2 regions of the Neptunomonas sp. ABH4_499 genome follow, and region 2 is predicted to be linked to the other one. Evidence: predicted binding sites of a transcription regulator. Region 2 holds the regulator's gene; the other holds the start of a gene.

What was found. The regulator FNR, encoded in region 2, switches genes on or off when oxygen is low (the NO sensors DNR and NnrR bind a similar motif). The targets are predictions, from matches to a motif close to TTGATNTANATCAA.
Region 1: ACXAF9_RS14545 (cytochrome-c peroxidase) is a predicted target of FNR. The motif match lies at 2,208-2,221, and genes of this name have one in related genera.

The regions. Positions count from the first base shown of each region.
Region 1 covers NZ_JBSWXK010000014.1:82,243-85,662, reverse strand. Annotated here, with positions in the region: gene ACXAF9_RS14550 (acyltransferase family protein) at 1-565, opposite strand, end outside; gene ACXAF9_RS14545 (cytochrome-c peroxidase) at 882-2,108, opposite strand; gene ACXAF9_RS14540 (imelysin family protein) at 2,332-3,420, shown strand, end outside.
Region 2 covers NZ_JBSWXK010000005.1:69,623-73,042, reverse strand. Annotated here, with positions in the region: gene hemN (oxygen-independent coproporphyrinogen III oxidase) at 1-1,010, shown strand, start outside; gene fnr (fumarate/nitrate reduction transcriptional regulator Fnr) at 1,105-1,878, shown strand; gene ACXAF9_RS06575 (hypothetical protein) at 2,129-2,752, opposite strand; gene ACXAF9_RS06570 (adenine phosphoribosyltransferase) at 2,928-3,420, shown strand, end outside.

The sequences.
Region 1 (3,420 bases), on a different contig from region 2:
AGAGCATTCCCAGCAAGTAATACGGCGTATAGTACACAACGGATTGAATCACACTGTTACCGTGCGGCCGATGAACAAACATCGCGAGTATGCTGAAAGCGATCAATAATCGAACTTGGCTTTGCCACGGCAATTTTAAATACGCCAAGAACACAGGTGATAACGCAAACACGACAAAAATAAACGGTATGTACCAATGCGGGTACAGTACATAGAAGTGTTTTACCGTGTGGTAGATCAGCTCGGGCAGTTGCTCAACGGTTTTGCCATCCTTAAAGATCCAGATAAGCACTTTACAGGCCAATCCAATTAGCGAGCCCCATAAAAAAGGGATCAACACGTTTTGCGCTTTCTTGATCATAAACGGCTGCCAATCAAACCGTTTGGCAAACACCGCGTGCAAAAAGAAACCAGAAATAAAGACAAACACCGCTGTACCGCCGCGCAATAGGTTTTCCAGCAATAGCGGAAAACCTTTTTCGGAGTTGTACACAGAGTGTCCCAGCACAATCAAAATGATGGCCAGTGCACGCAGGTAATCAAACTCAAGTAAGCGATCTTTCACTCAAATGATTCCACAAAAAATGGTCCGAGACTTAGATTGAGCTGCAGGAAGGATAGGAACCGGTTTGACCGCCAGAACAGGCAAGACATAAGGCAGGAGTGAGCTCGGTAAACCCGACTGCAAGCGGGGCTATTATGCGGTTTACCAAACGCTTTCGCTAGCGATAAATCCTTGACGCCTAATAAAAAATTGAACGGCCATTCCCGGGCCTGATCCTTCATGCGCCTTAGCGTTTAAGGCACATGCAAGGCTCATCCACTGTTCAATATGACCCATTTCAATCGCAGGGGTTCCCGCTATACCAGCACAGAGCAGGTTAAGGAGCGTGTTTAGCCATGGCTTCTTGCTGTTTAAGCAGTGGCTCGTAACGTTGGTCGGTCAATGTTTTTAGGAAGGCCACCAAGGCATCAATGCGGCGGTTATCAAGGGCCGGCCCTGTTTCGAGCTCTTCTAACGATAGGTTTTCAGCCACTTCCGGGGCACGCCACTGCTCACCCGTTTCGGGGTTGATCTGGCGCTTAGCGCTTTTGCTGTTGTACTTGTTGTAAAATAGAATCACGGTGCGTAAGTCTTCAAACACGCCGTTGTGCATGTACGGCCCTGTCACGGCCACATTACGAAGCGTCGGCACCTTGTGCTTACCGCTTTGCGCGGGGTCATCGTTCACATGCGGGTTTTGACGCAAACCAAAGTCTTTTTGACGCATCCCGTTAAATTGGCGAAGCGCCGTGTTCGCTGGTACGCCAATGTTGTGATATTCGTAGTTGGTGAAGGTCTCGTCGCTGCGATTAGGCGTTGTGCGCAGTTGGTGGCACAGATTGCAGTTGGTAAATTGCTGCGAGAAAAACAGGGTACGACCCAGCTCCTCCTCGGGCGTCAGTTTCACCTCACCGCGCAGGAAACGATCGTATTTGGAATCAAATGGCGAGAAGAACTCGCTGCCCTCAAAGGTCGCAATCGCATCGGTCATCGCATCGTAGGCATGATCCGGGTTTTGGAACACCGCCTCACCGTAAATGCCCTTGAATTGCTGCACATAGACCGGGTTCTCTTTTAAGCGATCCACCACCGAGCGCTTATTCGGCATACCCATCTCGATGGGATTGAGTGGAGGGCCGCCGGCTTGCTCTGCCAGATTCGCAGCGCGACCATCCCAAAACTGCCCACCGGCGTATTTGCCATCTTTTTTACGATGAAACTTAGGCGAGAACGAAGCGTAACCCACACTCGGTGCGTTTCGATCGCCAATGGACTGACCATCATCGCCCAGTGATGCGGCAAAACCGCCGCGGTGCTTACGTTTATCCACAAAGCCATCACCCGGCGCATGGCAGGTCGCACAAGACATGGTTCGGTTTTTAGATAACGCAGGGTCAAAAAACAGCATCTGACCTAACGTGGCTTTGCTTTTATCATGGGTTTCATCATGCGCTGAAACGGCCTGTTCGGCCGGAGCATCCGCGGCGCGGCTTGGCGATACAAAGCCGATTAAAAGCAACACGCTTAACACAATAGGCTGGCATCGAAGAAAGGACTGGATCACAACTACCTCCGTCTGGCCGTTTCACCCGCAGCTCAGACTGACAATACAAAACATTCAACAGCAATAAATAAAGCTTACTCTGATTGTACCTGATGAAACCTGATTCGGATCAAGTTTTGAGTTTCCTAACCTAAGACACAATTGTAATAAGAATGTTTCTCATTTATATTAAGCGGTCTTTGCATACCCCCTGTATAGACTCATGTGATTAAAGGAGTTCTTCATGAAGACGGTTTCCCGCCTAGCATTGGCGGCTGCGATCAGTGCAGCAACCCCTATGGCTTTTGCTGCAACAGCAGCTGACGTTCTGAAAACGTACGGCGACATCGCAGAAGCGGCGTACGCTGATTCACTTAGCACTGCGCAAGCACTGAAAGGAAAAATCGACGCTCTGTTGGCTGAGCCGACTGAAGCGAACCTGAAAGCCGCTCGTGAAGCATGGGTTGAAGCCCGCGTTCCTTACCAACAAACCGAAGCGTACCGTTTCGGTAACGCCATCGTTGATGACTGGGAAGGCAAAGTAAACGCATGGCCTTTGGATGAAGGTTTGATCGACTACGTTGATGCGAACAGCTACGGCGAAGAGTCCGACGAAAACCCAGTGTACGCGGCAAACGTGATCGCCAACACTCAAATCACTCTGGGCAACGAAACCGTTGATGTGACTAAGATCACTCCAGAGCTTCTGGCCGAGACACTGCACGAAGCTGACGAAGTGGAAGCGAACGTTGCAACTGGCTACCACGCCATCGAATTCTTGCTGTGGGGCCAAGACCTGAACGGCACAGAAAAAGGTGCAGGCAACCGTCCAGCATCTGACTTTAGCTTGGAAGATTGCACCGGCGGTAGCTGTGAGCGTCGTCGTGAATATCTGACCGCCGCAACTAACTTGTTGATCACCGACCTTGAAGAGATGGCCGCTAACTGGAAAGAGGGCGGTGCCGCTCGCCAAGAACTGGCCGACAAAGGTGAAGACGGTGGTTTAGCAACCATCCTGACCGGTATGGGTTCTTTGTCTTACGGTGAGCTTGCGGGTGAGCGTATCAAGCTTGGCCTGATGCTGCACGACCCAGAAGAAGAGCACGATTGCTTCTCTGACAACACGCACTGGTCACACTACTACGACGCTAAAAGCATCAAGAACGTTTACGAAGGGTCTTACACTCGCGTTGACGGTTCTGTCGTAAGCGGCCCAAGCCTGTCGGATCTGGTAAAAGAGAAAAACCCAGACGTTGACGCTCAACTGCGCAGCGAGCTGAACTCAACCGAATCCGCGATGCAAGTGATGGTGGATGAAGCGGCGAAGGGCAAC
Region 2 (3,420 bases):
AAGCCTTAATGAACAAGCTTCGTCAGGCGTTTCGATTACGCGATGACGACGAGGGTGACTACTCCATCGAAATTGACCCGCGCGAGGTCACCTTCGACACCTTAGCTCGCCTTCGAAAGATCGGCTTTAACCGCATAAGCTTGGGTATCCAAGATGTAGACCCTGTGGTGCAAAAAGCCGTTAATCGCGAACAAAGCATCGAATCGGTACAAGCCATTCTTGATGAAGCGCGCCGACTGGGTTTTCGATCCATCAATATGGATCTGATCTACGGCCTACCCCATCAAGACCTTGAGCGCTTTAATAAAACGCTCTCGACGGTGATTAAGATGAGTCCAGATCGGTTATCGGTGTTTAACTACGCCCATATGCCAGAGCGCTTTCGCCCACAACGTCGGATTGATGCAGAAGCTCTGCCCTCTCCATCGGAAAAACTGCGAATTCTGCAATCCACCATAAACACACTGCTGGCAGCCGGTTATGTGTACATCGGGATGGATCACTTTGCCAAGCCGGATGACGAGCTTGCTAAAGCGCAGCGCGAAGGCCACCTGCATCGTAACTTTCAAGGCTATACGACACACGCACAATGTGATCTGGTAGCGATGGGCGTTTCGGCCATCAGCCAAATTGGCGATGTGTACTACCAAAACGAACACGAAGTAGATGCATGGGCAAACGCGGTCAAAACACGCGGGCACGCCATACGCCGTGGTGTGACCTTACATCAAGACGATCACATCCGTCGTCACGTGATCACCGAATTGATCTGCCACTTTAAGCTGGATATTCAACATGTTGAGCAGCAATTTGGGATGTGTTTTAAAGACTACTTCTTTGATGCCGAAGAAGAGCTAGCGCGTTTTGAAGCCGATAAGCTGATCACACGTAGCCCTGAAAAACTGTTCGTTACCCCGGCAGGGCGCTTGTTAATCAGGCGCATCTGTATGGCATTTGATGCCTACATACCGAAAGCTCAAAAGGTGCAGAGTTTTTCAAGAATTATCTAATATACCATTCAAACAAACGATTATTTGGTACATAATCTGTAGGGTTTTTGATGAATCCATCGAAAACCTTTACCACTATTTACAGGATTGGGTCATGACTGATACCGCCAAAGAAGGGAAACTTCGCAGCATTCACCAAGCTCATTGCAGCAACTGCAGCCTGAGCTCTCTCTGTTTACCCGTGTCACTCAACATGACAGAAATGGATCGACTGGATGACATCATCGATAAAAGTCGTCCGTTGAAAAAAGGAGAGCACCTGTTCCATCAAGGTGAGGGTTTTACATCTGTGTATGCCATTCGGGCAGGCAGCGTGAAAAGCTATACCCTTACCAATGAAGGTGAAGAGCAAATAACTGGCTTTTACTTCCCTGGCGAGCTGGTTGGCTTGAGCGGCTTTGATCACCAAGAGTACCCTATCTCGGTTAAGATTTTAGAAACCACGACCGTGTGCGAGATCCCATTCGATAACTTGGACAACCTGTGTGGGCAGTTGCCTGAGTTACGTCGCCAAGTGATGCGCACCATGAGTAAAGAGATCCGTGAAGATCAGCAAATGATGCTGCTGCTCTCGAAAAAGAACGCCGAGGAGCGCATCGCCACCTTCTTACTGAAGCTGTCCCAACGCTTTAAAGCCCGTGGTTACTCTGAAAGCAATTTCCGTCTGTCTATGTCTCGTAACGAGATCGGTAACTATCTAGGTTTGGCGGTCGAAACGGTAAGCCGAATCTTTACGCGTTTCCAGAAAAACGGACTCCTTGAAGTCGATGGCAAAGAGATTCGCCTACTGGATATGGACGAGCTCATGATTGCCTCTGGCGAGTGCGTAGGTGAAGAAGAGGAACAAGCACAAACACTCACGCTGTAAATCGAGACCCAACATAAAAAAGCCCTGATAACGCATTGTTATCAGGGCTTTTTTATTGATCAACGAAAACACAATCTTCACAAGTTCGCATGTGTGTTAGGCACAATAAAAAACGCCGGGCAGTTCCCTGTGCCCGGCGCCTAATGTTGCACAAAGAGTAGCCATCTCTGTGTAACCCAACGAGTCCATTAAACCTCTATTCAGGTTTAAAAACATTGAGCTGCGTCAACATAAGTACTTACCTGTAATTTCAAGATCCTAACAGAGTAACCAAGGTAGCCAATACACCGGCACCAGCCGCTTTGGCCGCCGACTCAACAAAACGACGCAACACGCCTTTAAAGTAGGCTTGGCGTTCCGCCCTATCCTGAATCTCCTTGGCGCTTTCGTAACCCTCTTTAAACTCAGCCACTTCCGCTGAATCAAACACGACATCAAGTACAGTAAATAAGCCCTCGGCCGAGACCTTGATCATTTCGGAGTTGAGCGAAAAATCAAACACCTGCTGCTGCGCTTTTAGCTGCCCCTGCAACCAATGTTTGGCCAGCATATCTTCGATGATTAAAAGAATACGGTCTTGTTCAAGCTCAAACACCGCGCGATCCAACGAGGCTAACAGGCGCGCTTTCGCCTCCTCTTCGATATCTCCCCCAAATTTGAGCGCCGCGTCATAACGCAGTTTTTTCACTTTAGACACAGGGGTTTTTAACATTTCGCTGACCGCCTGATGACTGTATACCGCTAACGGCGGCGAGCCATCCAAACCGTGCTTATCCAATAAGTGCATGACCAATGCATCCACATCGGACTTGGGCATCGAGCCTAAACCAAAGGTGAGGTAGTGTTTTAAAAACGCTTGTTCAAACGCGCTCATCGTCTTTGTGCTCCTTATTATTCGAGACTTAGCGATCCACACTGAGACGTTACCGAAACCAAATGACAGTCGGATGATGCATACCGTATTTTGCGCACTCGCAAGAACCCGATATACTTAGCGGTTGTGTTTGTAAGTGGCCTATTTGCCACGTAATTTCAGGAGTCAACCATCCATGTCTTATGACGAGTTTTACGTCAAATCTGTAATCCGTACATTACCAGACTGGCCAGAGCCAGGTGTGATGTTTCGTGATATTACGCCTATCTTTAAAGATCCTAAAGCACTTCGGATGGTTGCTAATGCGTTTATCCAACGCTACATGGAAACAGAAATCACTCACATTGCCTGCATCGATGCACGCGGCTTTTTGCTGGCTTCGATCATGGCGTACGAGATGCAGCTTCCTTTGGTATTGGTCCGCAAAAAAGGCAAGCTGCCGGGTGAAACCATTCACGAAGAATACACCTTAGAGTACGGCACATCGGTTGTAGAGATGCAAAAAGACGCCGTCTCTGCTGGCGACAAAGTTCTGGTCTTTGATGATCTGATTGCTACAGGCGGCACCATCTTAGCGGCCTGCACCCTGATCAAAAAACTCGGTGCCGAAGTGATTGAAAGCGCCGCGATGATCGACCTTCCCGACTTGCAGGGCTCGGCGCGCATTC